4 regions of the Shewanella sp. LC6 genome follow, and region 3 is predicted to be linked to each of the others. Evidence: predicted binding sites of a transcription regulator. Region 3 holds the regulator's gene; each other region holds the start of a gene.

Region 1 (3,847 bases), 2.5 Mb from region 3:
AAGATGACTTTGAGGGTTTGATTGCAGCTTGGACATTGCACTGGTTTGCCCTTAAAGACGCGCTTAATTAAGTTTTTTTGTTCATTAAACGAGTGTGCCGTGGTTTGGTTTAACACGGCAAATGGGCTAGTAGAGGCATTGGTCATTGGCAATTAAATCCTTAATACTCGATCGTTGTTCAAGACTGCTGGTGTCGTTTAAGCCAAGGAATTATAGCCCGATTGCGAACATTAATGAAAAGGCTGAATCATATATATGCCAGCATGGGTTAACTTGCTGAACTTGTGCTGACTAAAGCAAAAATATGCGATTTTGGCCTTGTAGAAAGAGCGATTTTTTGATGCTATCAGCAAGGCTGGTTTTGCCATCAGCGCAAATGATACAGCACTTAGGCTATTGGGGGAGAAAATGAGTATGTTTGTTAAAGTCACCATCGCGGCGACAGTCCTAGTGCTGAGTATTCTTGCCGTGGGAGTTTATCGCTTTAACATGACCAATGATGATATTTACATGGTCATGGAAGATGGCCAAGTGTTGCAATACGATGAGGCCATGGCGCAGGCTGATGCTAAGGCAAAAGCCCAAGAAGCCATATTATTAAGCAGTGAAGATGCGCTTGAATCTGTGGTACCCAGTGAAGTCAAGCCCGTTGCTAATGCCTCGGAAGTGATGCTTAAGCTGTTTAGTTTAAATACCGCTAATAAATTTGAAGTGAGCTTACCGGACAGCCACAAAGCCGTAGTGTTAACCCACTTTATTAACGTTAAACAAACGGAGTTTGCTATTGGGGATTATCAGGATGGCGAGGCTAAAGGCCGAGTGTTATTAGATTATTTACGAGTTACTCCGCTTAATTTTGACCCCGCTTTAGAGCCTGATACCCAAAGTGATGCGCCATTACAGGATGATCCACAGCAGCAAACCATGCCCTTTGTGGCGCCTTTTATTGTGACTAACCAAGGTTCAGGTGTGTTCTGGTATCTCGGCTTGTTTAGCCTAGATTATGGCCAAAATCGTGTGCAGCACTTAGGCAGTGTATTTATTGGCGATCGTATTGAGGTCGATAATATTGAACCTGTTTATCCCTTTGAATCCCCATTTAAAGTAGCTGTTACTTACCGTGAGAGGGCGGCTGAACAACCCATGACAACACCGCCAACTGTAATTAAAACCCTTAAAATCGGTGTCAGTGAATCAGAAATCAAAGCGCTGCATTAGGTTTAGAGCGGGGCTTATGCTAAGTTAATTTTACCTCAGCTGCGGCTGAGGTATTTATTTCATCTAGCGGCCGGAAAGCGAAGGTTTTGGCATAAAGCATAAAATTAAAACAAGGAGCGTGTTATGGAAATGACCAAAGTCACAGGCAAATTTGATGTTAAGCTCAATCCCGAGAATGCCTATGCCACAGGTGTGGGCGGTGTGAACTTGGGCAGAATGACTTTAGATAAAACCTTTTATGGTGAGCTAGAGGCCCGCAGCCAAGGCGAAATGCTCAGTGCCATGACCGCGGTAAAAGGCTCTGCTGGTTATGTGGCGATTGAACAAGTCGTGGGTAAACTGTGCGGCAGACAGGGCAGTTTTGTGCTGCAACATTTTGGCATTATGACCGATGGGCAAAACCGCTTACACCTTGAGGTCGTCCCCCATTCTGGCGCGGGTGAACTCACAGGGCTATATGGTACGATGGCGATAAGCATTGAAAACGGTCAACATTTTTATGAATTTAGCTTCTGCCTTGAACAGGAAGCCTAAGGCATGATTAACATAACATCGCGCCGATAAAACAAAACCAGCCGAAGCTGGTTTTGTGGTTTTTGCCCGAGTGACTAATACCAACAGCTGAGTTATCAAGAGTATCTAGAGCTGAATTAGCAAGGGCTGAATGTTAAGACCATTATGAGGTTTTGACTTTGATCTTATCGACGACCTTTTTCACATCATCGGTATTTTTGGCAATGGTCAGTGCTAATTGACGCTCGGCATCGCTGGCCACTTCACCCTGTAAGGTCACTACGCCATCGGCAACGTCTACATTAATTTGGGTGCCCGAAACGTCGGTCGAGAACAACAGGCGGGTTTTTACGACCGTTGCGACCTTAGAGTCGGTTAAGGTCTTCACTACCTCACTGGTGCTCTCGTTTTCATTCATCACGGTTAATTTGTTTTCAACCCCTTTTACCCCATCCAAGCTTTTGATCAGCTCCGCTGCGAGCGCCTTATCGACACTGCTTTCCACTTTACCGGTTAAGGTCACATGGCCGTTTTTCACGTCGGTCATAATGTCAAAGGAGTTGAGGTTAGTATTAAGCAACAAAGTCGTTTCGGCCTTGCCATCGAGCCAAGCATCTTTGGCATCGTCTTTCCAATCCTGTGCGGCGGTCACATTTAAGCTGATAGAACCGACAAGTAAGGTGGTTAAGGCTAAAGTTGTCGTGTTTTTCATAATGATATCCTCCGTTGTTATCTCGAAGGGACTAAAGCGTGAATCGTGCCAATATTTTTATCTGATTGATTTTAAGATAATTATATTTGTTTTCGGCTCGTTTCGACTGTTTAATCCAAAAGCAAGCTCGGCGCTTTTTACCGACAAAATGTAAATATTACCGAGGGTGATAAAGCGATTGGGCTTAAGCAAGATAGGCGTTAAGAATCGCCAGATCGCAGGCAACAAAAACGCGGCTCAGTTGGCCGCGTTATTGGCTGGCATTGCTGCCTTACAGGGCTTGGCTACGCAGGTGTAAGGTATCCAAATGGATTTGTAGCCAAGCAATATCCTCGGCCAATTGGCTGATTAACCTTGGGTGATTGGCTTTTTTAATTAACTGTTTGAGGTGGTTAAGGCGCTGACGCTCAAGCTCGCAGAGCACGGTGAGGGCATCGGCGAGTTGCTGTTTAATAAGTAAAGCATCGACATCGGCATAGGGCCGAGTCTGCGACGGCGGCACCGAGTGCGGGCCTATGTACTGTAATGATTGGGCGAGCAGTTGCCTAAATCGCGCCAGCATCCCTTGGTATGTGTTGATTTGGGCAATAAAAATGCGTTTTAGGCTGTAGTCATCGACAGTGGTATTGGCCCGAGTATAAAAATCCACGCCGGTTTGCGTCAGCTCGATTAACTCATTAACCAGCTTAATATCGGCGCTCAGCTCGGTCTGATGTTGCGCAACATTAGACGTCATAACGACCTCCTGTGGTAGTTTGGGCAGCTCCGCCGACACGGATTGCCCACATTTTCATGGAAATATCAGTTTCATTCAGCTTCTATGCATATTTCGTTCACTTTTTAATGATAAGTTAATGGTTTGATTTAACTGATGATATTTATCTATTGTCGCCAGTGCCTCGCTTATTATCGGCAACTCTTACCGTTGAGATTGTTAAAATTTCACGGCTGGCATACAGTGATTCCTTATTCACAGGGAGTGGCACAAGATGATCCGACCAACGCTTTTCTATCATCTACAGGACGTCGAAACCGAGCAGGCATTAGTGAAGCTCGAGGGCGCGCAGACCTACAACAAGCTACGCAGTAGCGATGATTTATCTTGGATTAGTCAGCTGGAGGCCAATCGTATCGATGTGGCGATCATTGAGCTGCCCCGTCTTAGCCGTGAAGATTACTTAGCCTTACTCGAGTCCAGCGCCATTGCGGATGTGGAGTTTATTTTCCTCTCCGACGGCCTGCCGAATCCTCACCTCGATACACTATTGTCCAAATACGCGGGCTACCATTTCCGTAAGCCCATCGATATGTCCTTGCTGTGCGAAACCTTAGCCGATTTTGCCCAGCATCTGGTTGCCAATACCTCGACGCGCATTCGTCCCTATGCTAGCGAGTTAGACCAAT
Region 2 (3,847 bases), 710 kb from region 3:
ATGTTTGCTCTGTGTAATTGGTTTTCTCACCCGTACCAGGTAACCCCACGACTAAGCCATAACCAATTAACTGGTTATTTCGTACCCCTTGCACATTAGCAATATCTTTAATGCGTTCAGCCTGGCTTGGCATCGAAAACGCTAACATAACAACGGCCAAAATGAGTTTATATTTCATGATATGACTCCTTAGAAGGGCCACCAATCGCTCATAAAGAACTGGCTTAACCAGCCCACTTTTTGCGCTTCGGCGAAAGTACCAGTACCGCTATATTGAATACGCGCATTGGCCATACGGGTTGAATCAATGGTGTTATCTGGCTTGATATCCTGCGAGCGTACAATACCGGTCACGCGAATAAACTCATCACCATTGTTGATTGAAATCCACTTTTCACCGCGCACAACTAAGTTACCGTTATTGAGCACTTGCATAATATTGGCGGAGATACTGCCATCTAAGCTATTGCTTTGATCTGCATCGGATTCACGCTTAGTATTCATGCTGTCTTTGTAGCGTAAATCGAGGGGAATACCGCCTAAAGACACATTGCTCCCACCGGCATAAATGGGATCGAGTGTCATATCAGAACCTTTTTTGATCTGATTACCGGCACTCTTTTTCGCCTGAGTCGCTTCTTTCAACACGATAGTGATAATGTCACCGACTTTATGGGCACGAATATCCGAGTAAAGACTCGCCGCTTGGCTATCTTGGTAAATCGACCCCGTTGCAGCAATTTTAGTCGGTGGTGCTTCGGGATAAACTGGGGCATAGAAGGGATCATCCGCAATCGGCTTCTTTGGAGTTGAACTACATGCCGCCAGCAAGAGCGTACTAGCCAATAGTAGATATCTAGCCATGATCATGTGCCTCTATAGATTCTGATTCACATAAGCCAGCATCTGATCGACCGCCGAAATCACTTTGGAGTTCATCTCGTAGATCCGCTGACTTTCAATGAGGTTAACTAGCTCTTCGGTCACGTTCACGTTAGAGGTTTCTAACGCACCTTGACGAATCGCTCCCATACCATCAAGTGATGCAGTGCCTTGAATAGGCGTACCACTCGCACCAGTTTCGGTGTATAGGTTTTGTCCCATAGGATCTAAACCCGACGGGTTAATAAAGTCGGTCATACTGAGCTGCCCAACGACTTGGTTTTCCGCCGCACCTGGTGTTTTTACCGAGACTTCCCCTTCAGCAGAGACAGTAATACTGGTTGCATCCTCAGGAATAGTGATCGCAGGTTGCAACACATAACCCGAACCCGGTGTGACAATTTGCCCAGTATCATCTAAGGTAAATTGACCATTACGGGTATAAGCCGTAGTCCCATCGGGGAGCTGCACTTCGAAAAATCCTGGGCCTTCAATCATCAAATCGAGCGAGTTATCCGTGGTCAGCATATTGCCTTGGGTAAACATTTTTTGGGTGGCTACCACCTTGGTACCCGCACCAATGTTCAAACCGTTTGGCAACTTAGTGTTAGAGGCGCTGATCCCACCCGCTTGGTTAACAGTTTGATAAAGTAAGTCCTCAAATACCGCGCGGCTTTTTTTATAGCCCACAGTGCTGGCGTTAGCGACGTTGTTTGAAATCACCGCAATATCGGTTTGCTGTGCGTCTAAGCCAGTTTTACTAATCCATAACGCTGGATGCATAATTTATCTCCTAACTAATCCGCATTAATGAGGATGAAGCGCGGTCATTTTCTTCCGCGGTTTTCATCATCTTCACTTGCAATTCAAATTGTCGCTGTAGGTCGATTAAGGACACCATCTCATCCACGGGGTTGACGTTACTGCCCTCTACAGCACCACTTTCAACAAATACACTAGGATCGGCAGGCGCCGGATCACCGGATACCAAACGGAACAACCCATCCTCGCCGCGCATCATTTGTGCATTGCCAGGGTTTACTAACTTTAATCTTCCTACCTCTTCGACGACTTCTGTCGTCGCACCTTGAGGACGAACAGAGATAATCCCATCCTGTGAAATAGTGACCTTTTCAATTGGCAGCGGTAACACAATCGGTCCGGCATCACCCATCACGGGATTACCACGGTCGTTATGCAATAAACCTGTTGAGTCAAAACTGAGACTGCCAGAACGGGTATAAGCTTCACTACCATCCTGTGCTTGCACGGCAAACCAACCGTCACCTTTAATGGCAACGTCAAGATCGCGTCCAGTAGATTTAATCGGGCCCGAACGAAAATTGGCGGAGGGGGTTTCAACCATGGCAAAGACCCTTGTCGGCAATCCTTCACCAAAGGCTTGCATCGATCTGGCTTGCGCCATATCCGACTTAAATCCATCGGTATTTGCGTTGGCTAAGTTGTTGGCACGCAACGCCAACTCATTCATATTTTGCTTAGCGCCGCTCATGGAGATATAAAGGAATTTGTCCACAGACTGCTCCGTCAAAGTTTCAACCTGACAATAGCAAAGCAAGCATCATGCCAATAAAATAAGCAGCTAGTTAACTGATAAATTAGGAGATTTTAATAAACGAATGAATGCACAACAGAAAGAGGCTAAGTGTTGCCGCTTGCGGCAACACTTAGCAGAGGCAAGATTAACTTAACGAATTTGCAGAACAGTTTGTTGCAGAGTGTTATTCACTTCCAGCGTACGTGAGTTGGCTTGGAAGTTACGTTGTGCCGAAATCAAATCCACCAGCTCAGTCGTCAAGTCAATGTTAGATTGCTCTAACGCTGAAGAACTGAGACTACCAAACGTACCACTGTTAGGCTCACCAGCCAGCGCAGGACCTGACGATAAACTGGCTTTCCACGAGGTATTACCCACTTGTGTCAAACCTTGCTCGTTTGCAAAGCGAACTAAAGCAACGCGGGCTAATGGCACTGTTGAACCATTGGAATAACTGGCAGTGATCAAACCATCTTCACCAATTTCGACATTGGTTAAACGCCCTACTGTGGTACCGTCCTGTGACAATTCAGTGGCGGCAAAAGGAGCTGAATATTGGGTTGGTGCATTAAATTTAATAGTCACGGCTTGAGTGCCATCAGCACCAGGGCCTAACACACCAGCGCCGCCAACCCCTAGCGCTTCGGTGGCAACGACTGCCGGATCACTCCCAGTATACACATCGACAGAATTAAACTTCAGAACCGATCCCTTCCAGCCGCCAGCCGTTTGAGCTGTGCCAGAGGCATCGGGAGTGCCATCACCATTGGTGTCAGTCTGATATGTACCAGCAGGGCCAGAAATATCAACTTGTTTACCATCAATGGCATAGTATGCAACCCAGTTGTTTTCACCATTATATGAGCCATTATTTGGCTTGACGAAATAGGTCGTCATGATATGTGGCTCACCCAGAGAGTCATAAATCGTCATGGATGTCACACTGTTATAGGTTTTGGAGTCTAAGGGATCAAAAGCAGCAGGATCGAGTGAACCTTCTTTTGCATTTAAATTCATCTGCAAAGTCACGTTTTCAGTTTGAACAGGGCTACCTGCAGTATCAGGAATTTGTACTGGCTTAGCTGTCGTTAAACTGACAGAGGTAGAGTTACCATCTTTATCTACTGGAAAGGTCTGCAAAAAATTCCCTGCTGAGTCAACCATATAATTATTTTTGTCGACTTTGAAAGCACCTGCCCGAGTAAACTGATGATCCAAGGTACCTATCTCGGACGCAGTTACAAAAAAGCCACCGCCTTTAATCGCTAAATCTAACGAGTTATTCGTCAGTTGCAAACTACCTTGGTGGAATTGCTGCGCCACTTGGCTCGTAGCCACACCGCCACCCACAGCGGTTTTTGAGTTTGAGAAAATTGAATTAGCGTAAACATCCGCAAATTCAGCACG
Region 3 (3,847 bases):
GATGGCTTCTTGCAGTGACACTCGGCTCTTAGATAAGGGATGTAAGCGCCGCGTTTCGCTATAGCGTTTTAGCAGCACTTTATCGCTGGAGTTTAAGAAGAAGCTGGTGAGTTCAGTGCCCGTAGGCAGGCTGGCAAGCTGTTTAACCAGCACTTTGTCTTGCTCTGGTAAATTGCGCACGTCAACACTGATAGCAACGAGATCGTTACTGCCTTTGAGCTGTTCAAGCAAACTGCCAATCAAAGGCAAAGGCAAATTATCGACACAATAGTAGCCGAGATCTTCAAGCACTCTAAGTGCGACCGATTTGCCTGAGCCTGAACGCCCTGACACTATGACCAGTTTCATCCAATGATTACCTGATAGAGTTCCGTTTCATCATGCGTCTTGCGCAATTGTTTTAATATTTGCTTGTCACTGAGCTTTTCAGCCATGCATGACAAGGTACTTAGGTGCTGCTGACATTGGTCGGCAGGCACGAGTAGTGCAAATAAAATATCGACGGGTTGTTTATCGATAGCATCAAAGGCTATCGGCTCCTCACATTTTATCAATATCGCTATGGGTTGTGTTATATCGGTTAATCGACCATGTGGAATGGCGATACCGTTACCTATACCTGTGCTACCCATCTTTTCGCGCGCCACGAGGCTTTCGAAGATCTCTTGAGATGAGAGGGTGGGGTACTGGGCAGCGGCTAAGTCGCTGATGAGTTCCAGTACCTTTTTCTTACTGCCCGGAGTGGCGCAGGTTGTGCACTCCGGCCGCAGTATGGTACGAAGTTCCATTGCTAGTGTTTTGTTAACTTCTCTTTGTGTTTAATAACCTGACGATCAAGTTTATCAATCAGGACGTCTATGGCAGCATACATATCTGCATGCTCTGAAGTCGCGAAGACTTCACCACCGGTGAGGTTGATTCTCGCTTCGGCAATCTGTTGCATTTTCTCAACATTGAGCACAACGTGCACATTATTGATCTGTTCGAAATGACGTTCAAGTTTTGAAAACTTTTCCTCAACATATGCCCGTAACGATTCAGTAATCTCGATATGGTGTCCACTTAGGTTTATTTGCATAGAAACGTCCTCCGATACTCACAATAGGCTATAAACTTTTACGCTGATTGGAAGGGGGAATAAGCATCGCTTCTCGGTACTTCGCAATGGTTCTGCGCGCAACGTTAATTCCCTGTTCTGCCAGAAGTTGAGCCATCTTGCTGTCGCTTAATGGTTTTTTCTGGTTTTCCGCTGCAACCAGTTTCTTAATGAAAGCTCTGATTGCTGTGGATGAGCACTCACCGCCATCATCCGTCCCGACGTGGCTTGAGAAGAAATATTTTAGTTCAAAAAGTCCTTTTGGGGTATGCATGTATTTTTGAGTCGTCACCCGTGAAATGGTGGACTCATGCATTTCTACCGCTTCGGCGATATCGTTAAGGACCATAGGTTTCATGGCTTCTTCGCCATATTCGAAGAAACCCTGTTGGTATTGCACTATGCAGTTTGCCACCTTGAGCAGTGTTTCGTTGCGGCTTTCAAGGCTTTTGATAAACCATTTAGCCTCTTGCAGATGGCCACGAATAAATTGGCTATCAGCTTGATTTTTTGAACTTCGGGCCATTGCTGCATATTGCTGATTTACGTTGATTTTTGGCATGCAGTCAGGGTTTAATTCGACCACCCAACGGCCGTTTTTCTTCGACACCGATACATCGGGGATCACATATTCTTCATCGACAGGGGTGATGAGTAAACCGGGGCGAGGATTTAAGGTTTGGATCAGCGCAATACTGTCCCTTAACTCGTCCTCTTTCAGTTTGGTCTTACGCATTAACAGCCTAAAGTCGCGAGCGGCGATCAGATCTAAATGATCTTTGATCAACATGCGGGCGTTTTCGAGGTGTGGAGTATCCGGCGAGAAGTGGGAGAGTTGAATAAGCAGACATTCGCTTAAATCCCTTGCCGCGACACCAACGGGGTCGAAGTGTTGAATACGCTTGAGCACGGCTTCAACTTCGTCGAGTTCAATCTCGGGATTGCCCATGGCTTCGAGGATATCTTCAGTGCTTTGAGTGAGATAACCTTGATCGTCGATGGCATCAATAATCGCGGTGGCAATGGCTAAATCGGTTTCAGAGAAGGGCGTGAGGTTTTTTTGCCATTCTAAATGTTCGTACAACCCCTCGCTAGTTTCCCCTTGGAAGGGCATGTCATCTTCACGGCTAGCGCCAGAACCTGAGTTTGGCGATGCGGTAAAGACTTCATCCCAAGTGGTATCCATGGGTAACTCTTCGGGCAGAGATTCTTTGGTCAGCGACTCGGCAATGTCCACGGTGGAATTATCTTGTTCCTGTGGTTGGGCTGTCGTTTCGCTAAAGTCGGTATCGGCGATATCTTGCTTACGTTCGCTAGGCGCGTCAAATTGCTCCTCTTCCAGCTCGAGAAGAGGATTAGAGTCTAAGGCTTGCTGGATTTCTTGTTGCAGTTCCAATGACGACAGTTGCAGCAGGCGAATGGCCTGCTGAAGTTGTGGCGTCATGGTTAACTGTTGACCCAGTTTGAGCTGGAGTGACGCTTTCATGTTACCGCTGATCCCTAGGTTATTATTGTGAGTTTAGGTCGCTTGATATCATATGGATGGAGCCTAGCGCTCTCAAATTCAAGGCTTATTAGCTTTGTTTTAGTAACTATAGCCTGAATTGTTCACCTAAGTACACAGCCCTAACTTGCTGATTGTCTAAGATCTCTGCGGGTGTGCCCTCGGCAATAAGATTACCGTGACTCACAATGTAAGCATGTTCACAGACGTCTAAGGTCTCGCGCACATTGTGGTCAGTGATCAGTACACCAAGGCCTCGGCTCTTAAGCTGCTCGATAATTTTCTTGATATCGATAACGGAGATCGGATCAACGCCCGCAAAGGGCTCATCAAGCAGAATAAACTTGGGGTTGGCCGCTAAGGCGCGGGCAATTTCGACGCGGCGACGTTCACCGCCCGATAAGGACATGCCTTGGCTGTCACGAATATGGGTGATATGGAACTCTTCTAGCAGTTGCTCTAGTGCTTCTTCGCGCTGGTCACTATTGAGCTCTTTACGGGTTTGCAGTACCGCCATGATGTTGTCGTGTACGGTTAATTTACGAAAGATACTCGCTTCCTGTGGTAGGTAACCAATACCTTTGCGGGCACGCAGATGCATAGGATCGGCGGTTAAATCATCATCGTCGATAAAGATATGGCCTTTATCGCTTTTAACTAAGCCCACGACCATGTAAAAGGTGGTGGTTTTACCCGCACCGTTAGGGCCGAGTAGACCGACGACTTGACCCGTTTTTACTGTCAGGCTGACATCTTTGACAACCTGGCGGCTTTTATAACTCTTGGCGAGATTCTGTGCTTTTAAGGTGATTTGGGTCATTTAGAATCCTGTTTTTTCACAGGTTTATCTGTTGGTGTATTTTTGAGTTCTTCCTGATAATTATCAGGTTGAATAATGGTAATTACGCGATCATCACCATTGCCGCTACTTTCGGCGATCAGTTTTTGCTGAATAATATCGTAACGAATTAAATTGCCTGTAACTTGACTACCCGCTTGGTCTAGGGTCGCTGTACCAGTTAGGGTCAACGTCCGAGTGGCCATTTCATAGCGAATCTCTTTGGCGCTAGCAGATGCAGGGCGGCCATCATCAAGGATTTGGCTGTAGGTTGCTGGATTTCCTGTAGCCAGTAAGACTTTACTATTTTCGCCTTCGACAGAAAATGCACGGAGTTGATCCGCATGGATTTTAATTGAGCCTTGAACAACTTCAACGGGACCGAAGAAAATGATCTGATTGTTTTTAA
Region 4 (3,847 bases), 2.5 Mb from region 3:
ATAGGCGCACATTATACCCGAAATTGGATTGTGCTTAAGTGTCTTGTCTGCCTGCTCTCGATAAATTTTTGCAAAACTATCATCAGTCTTACCTATCAACTTTAGGCGAATTACCGCGATATTACCCGCGAGGTGAGCCATCTTTGTGCATTCAAGGAGAGTTTGATGAATCATCCGATGATGCGGTGAGCTGGTTACCTGTTAAACGTGAACAAGTAGGCAGCTTTGCGAATGTTGAGCATGCACTTGAACTTAAATTATGGTCTGATATCAATTACTTCTATGGTGAGTATTTTGCGGCGCCCGTGCTATTTGATTCACCATGGGGCACAGGAGAATTACTACAGGTATGGAACGAGGTGGATTTTGACGCGTTGCAGCAAAATATCATCGGTCACTTAATGATGAAGCAAAAACTTAAGCAACCGCCCACCTGGTTTATTGGTTTGCTTGATGAGGGCGATAAGATGCTAACGGTGGATAATGCCGATGGTAGTGTATGGGTGGAAATCCCCGGCGAGCTTCCCTCTACCCAATTGGCGCCGAGTTTAGCGGCGTTTATTGAGGCGTTATCGCCACGTATCGCGCCACCCGTGAAACATGAAGAATTGCCTATGCCAGCGCTCGAGCATCCTGGGATTTTTGCCAGCTTTAAACGTATGTGGCACAACCTGATTGGTAAGCGTTAAGCGCGTTGAAATGCAGCAAGGCCTAAACATAGTAAACTCGACATGCATATCTAGCCTGTCGAGTTTAGGCTTTAATAAGGCAAGGCTATTGATGATCCCAAGACAAGTTAGACACTATGCGGCAAGGTTCGCAGCGAAAGTGGAACATATCTAATAGCGGTTCATCGAGTTTCCAGTCGTGGCTGCCACAACGCGGGCAGGGGCGTGCCAGCTCAGATTGCAGATCCTGCCCTCCGACGCGATACAAATAATAGTAAGTGGGAATTTTAGTAAGGTATTCGATTCGGCCACGTAAGTCCCAACCTCGTCTAAATAAATCACTGTTTGGGCTCGATAATTCTTCTAGCGCTGCAAATTCTGCCTTAGTGGCGGCCGCCATTTGTAACTCATCACAGGCTTGCCACTCGGTTTGCCAGCGGATAACTCGCTTATGATCGCCATTAAAGGTCGCAGGGATTTGATACAGCGGAATAGGTAATAAGTTATCACCACTACGCAGGGGGGAACACATATGCACATAGCTAGTGTAGAGCAGCTGCCAGCTGGGCGGCTCAGTGTTACTGACCTCAGAATTAATATCCTGACCGATAAACTTTTCACGTGGCGCCAGTAGTTTAGCCTCGGTTAATTCCGCCAGCGCTTTTTTCACCCAAGGGCTGTGGTAACGATGGGCCAAACTGTTTTTTTCCGGCGTGAGTAGACGTACTCGAAATTCGCCCTCATTAAAGGCTACGGCAAATTCGCGGCCGAGGATTTGACCATTAGCGCGATAGGCTTCGAGTAATTGATTGATGGCACGTTCTGCCGCACTGATGGTTGTATCGGCAAAGCATTCAAAGCGCAATTCGGTGACAAACATTAAGCGGATTTTCCTTGGGATTCGAGTTGACTGACACGTTGTTTCAGCTCGATAAGTTCATTTCTGAGTTGCATGATCTCGTTGTTTTTTAACGCGAGGGCCTGTTCAATGCCTTGTTGCAACTGGGCTAACTGTTGCGCCAATGTGGCGACTGTGAGTGGCGAAGCATCGGTGGTATGTGTTTCTTCAACCACGGGCTGTGATTGGGCCGCTAAACGTTCCCGCTCGGCTTTAGGTACCGATTTAAATTGCTGTAATCCTTGGATTAATATTGGCATAGGGATTTTGTTACCGACACGGCTTTTTATCAGGGCAAGGCTTGGTGTTTTACCGCTGGCTTCGAGTGCGCAGGCTGCTGCTAACACTTGGTCAATGGGACTCATAATAAGTGAAATTCCTTAATGTATATCGTGTTTTTCACTAACTTACTGTGATGTGGTTATTTTAGTTCTTATAAATCAATGTATTGCTGTTTGGCATTGATTTTGCTTTTTAACAATTTTTATAACAAGTACACAGGAAGTCATAATATGAACGCAAATATTAATCGCAAACTCATCGCGGTCACGTTTTTAGGGTTAGCAAGCTTAGGTCTTAGCGGTTGTGTGGTCAATGTCGGCGATGGTGAATCTAAGTGGGATAGCAGCGAATCTTGGGAAAAAACACAGGATAAAAACCGCACTAATCTGACTAAGCTCAGCCTTGGCATGAGCAAAGACCAAGTGATGACGCTAATGGGAGCAGCAGACTTTAGCGAGTCCTATTTACAACAAAGCGCAGGACAAGCAGACAAAGAAGTGTTGGTCCTCTTTTATCGCACTCAGCACTCCCATAGCGATGGTAAAACCACTAAGGATGAATGTACGCCTGTAGTCTTGAGTAACCATGTTTTAGTAGGTTGGGGCGACACTGCGTATCAAAAGATTTAACCCCAACTTCCCCAAAATACACTTGAAAGCCCTAAAAAATTAGGGCTTTCTTAACTGAGCATCAAGCTGCTCAATCAGTTCGGTCCATTGTGCATCAGCCTCTAAGGCTTCGACGAGAAAACTCTTTTGCGCTTGTGTCCAAAAAGGCGCTTCAGTTAAGTGTATTTGTGCTGCAAGCTTGTGAGTCGCAATAAATTGCGCAATAGCATTGGGTTGGTTCTCTAATCCCAGTTGTTCAAATAGATGGCTTAAATCAATTGGTGTAGTATCCATTCGATCTCTCCCTTGGTTAGCTTTTTATCTAGGTTATGCATCTCTTTAGGAAATGCAATCGATGATTAAAATTTGCACTTTTGGGTTTCCTTGATACATTGATAAAGACTCATAAGAGTGTGATCTAAATCAAGGAATTCTAACAATGGACAATAAAACCTTGGATGAGTATCGTGCCGTTTATCTCACCGCAGAAGATTTACGCTTGGCCGCTTCAATTATCTACAATGCGTATCACGATGATCCCTTTTTTATTAATGCGTTATCCACCGCAGATAAATTTGCCTACGAACAAAAATTACGCGCCGCAATTCGCGAAGAACTCAATACTCTATGGCAACAAAAGCAGGCCTTAATCGGACTCTTCGATGGTGCTCATTTAGTGGGGGTTGCTTGCGTTGTCACCCAAGAAGTGCCACTCGGAGAAGGTCGCTATTGGCACTGGCGGCTCAAAATGTTGCTGGGTACGGGGTGGCAATCGACCCAAGCTATGATGAAAAAGGAATCGATTATTTTGGAACTGTTACCCAGCCAGCGTTGTGGGATTTTGCAATTTATTGCTTTAGCGCCAAACGAGCAAGGTAAAGGGCTGGGCCATCAACTTGTTCAAGCGGTAGTGAGTTGGTGCGATGAGCAGCCAAATCTTGAAGGTATTGGGGTATTCACCTCGCAGGAAGCTCATATGCATTTATTTAAACAACATGATTTTGTTTTCTTGGGTGAATTGACTATTGGTAGTGTGGCTGGGCAATTACTTTTTTATACAGGCCAACAAGATGAATGAACGTTATCGCTCTTTCGCTGAGTTTTATCCTTTCTATCTCTCCCAGCATCAAGACAGTCGTTGTCGGCGGCTACATTTTATTGGAAGTATTCTGGTATTGTTATTATTAGGGGCTGCATTTATCACTGCCGCATGGTGGTTGTTGATGCTGATCCCGCTAGTGGGGTATGGATTTGCTTGGGTTGGTCATTTTGTCTTTGAGCGTAATCGACCTGCGACCTTTCAATATCCTTTGTACAGCTTGATGGGGGATTGGGTGATGTTTGTCCAAATTCTTTTGGGAAAAGTAAAGTATTGAATCTGATATTCCGGT

Evidence for each region. The regulator sigma-54, encoded in region 3, starts transcription at its own class of promoters, with help from an activator protein. The targets are predictions, from matches to a motif close to GTTGGCACGNNNNTNGNNT.
Region 1: FJD32_RS15260 (BON domain-containing protein) is a predicted target of sigma-54. The motif match lies at 2,478-2,496, and genes of this name have one in related genera.
Region 2: flgF (flagellar basal-body rod protein FlgF) is a predicted target of sigma-54. The motif match lies at 2,456-2,474, and genes of this name have one in related genera.
Region 4: FJD32_RS15160 (DUF3192 domain-containing protein) is a predicted target of sigma-54. The motif match lies at 2,021-2,039, and genes of this name have one in related genera.

What each region holds. Positions count from the first base shown of each region.
Region 1 is NZ_CP043902.1:3,390,099-3,393,945, reverse strand. It holds gene FJD32_RS15275 (hypothetical protein) at 1-146, opposite strand, end outside; gene FJD32_RS15270 (hypothetical protein) at 409-1,218, shown strand; gene FJD32_RS15265 (DUF3224 domain-containing protein) at 1,342-1,752, shown strand; gene FJD32_RS15260 (BON domain-containing protein) at 1,895-2,443, opposite strand; gene FJD32_RS15255 (hypothetical protein) at 2,715-3,179, opposite strand; gene FJD32_RS15250 (sigma-54 dependent transcriptional regulator) at 3,433-3,847, shown strand, end outside.
Region 2 is NZ_CP043902.1:1,540,631-1,544,477, reverse strand. It holds gene FJD32_RS06960 (flagellar basal body P-ring protein FlgI) at 1-178, opposite strand, end outside; gene flgH (flagellar basal body L-ring protein FlgH) at 190-864, opposite strand; gene flgG (flagellar basal-body rod protein FlgG) at 877-1,665, opposite strand; gene flgF (flagellar basal-body rod protein FlgF) at 1,676-2,419, opposite strand; gene flgE (flagellar hook protein FlgE) at 2,591-3,847, opposite strand, start outside.
Region 3 is NZ_CP043902.1:835,493-839,339, forward strand. It holds gene rapZ (RNase adapter RapZ) at 1-348, opposite strand, end outside; gene ptsN (PTS IIA-like nitrogen regulatory protein PtsN) at 345-788, opposite strand; gene hpf (ribosome hibernation promoting factor) at 791-1,078, opposite strand; gene FJD32_RS03770 (RNA polymerase factor sigma-54) at 1,107-2,582, opposite strand; gene lptB (LPS export ABC transporter ATP-binding protein) at 2,689-3,420, opposite strand; gene lptA (lipopolysaccharide transport periplasmic protein LptA) at 3,417-3,847, opposite strand, start outside.
Region 4 is NZ_CP043902.1:3,356,691-3,360,537, reverse strand. It holds gene syd (SecY-interacting protein) at 39-689, shown strand; gene FJD32_RS15170 (Zn-ribbon-containing protein) at 775-1,548, opposite strand; gene FJD32_RS15165 (hypothetical protein) at 1,548-1,931, opposite strand; gene FJD32_RS15160 (DUF3192 domain-containing protein) at 2,079-2,477, shown strand; gene FJD32_RS15155 (DUF2789 domain-containing protein) at 2,517-2,750, opposite strand; gene FJD32_RS15150 (GNAT family N-acetyltransferase) at 2,896-3,534, shown strand; gene FJD32_RS15145 (DUF962 domain-containing protein) at 3,527-3,832, shown strand.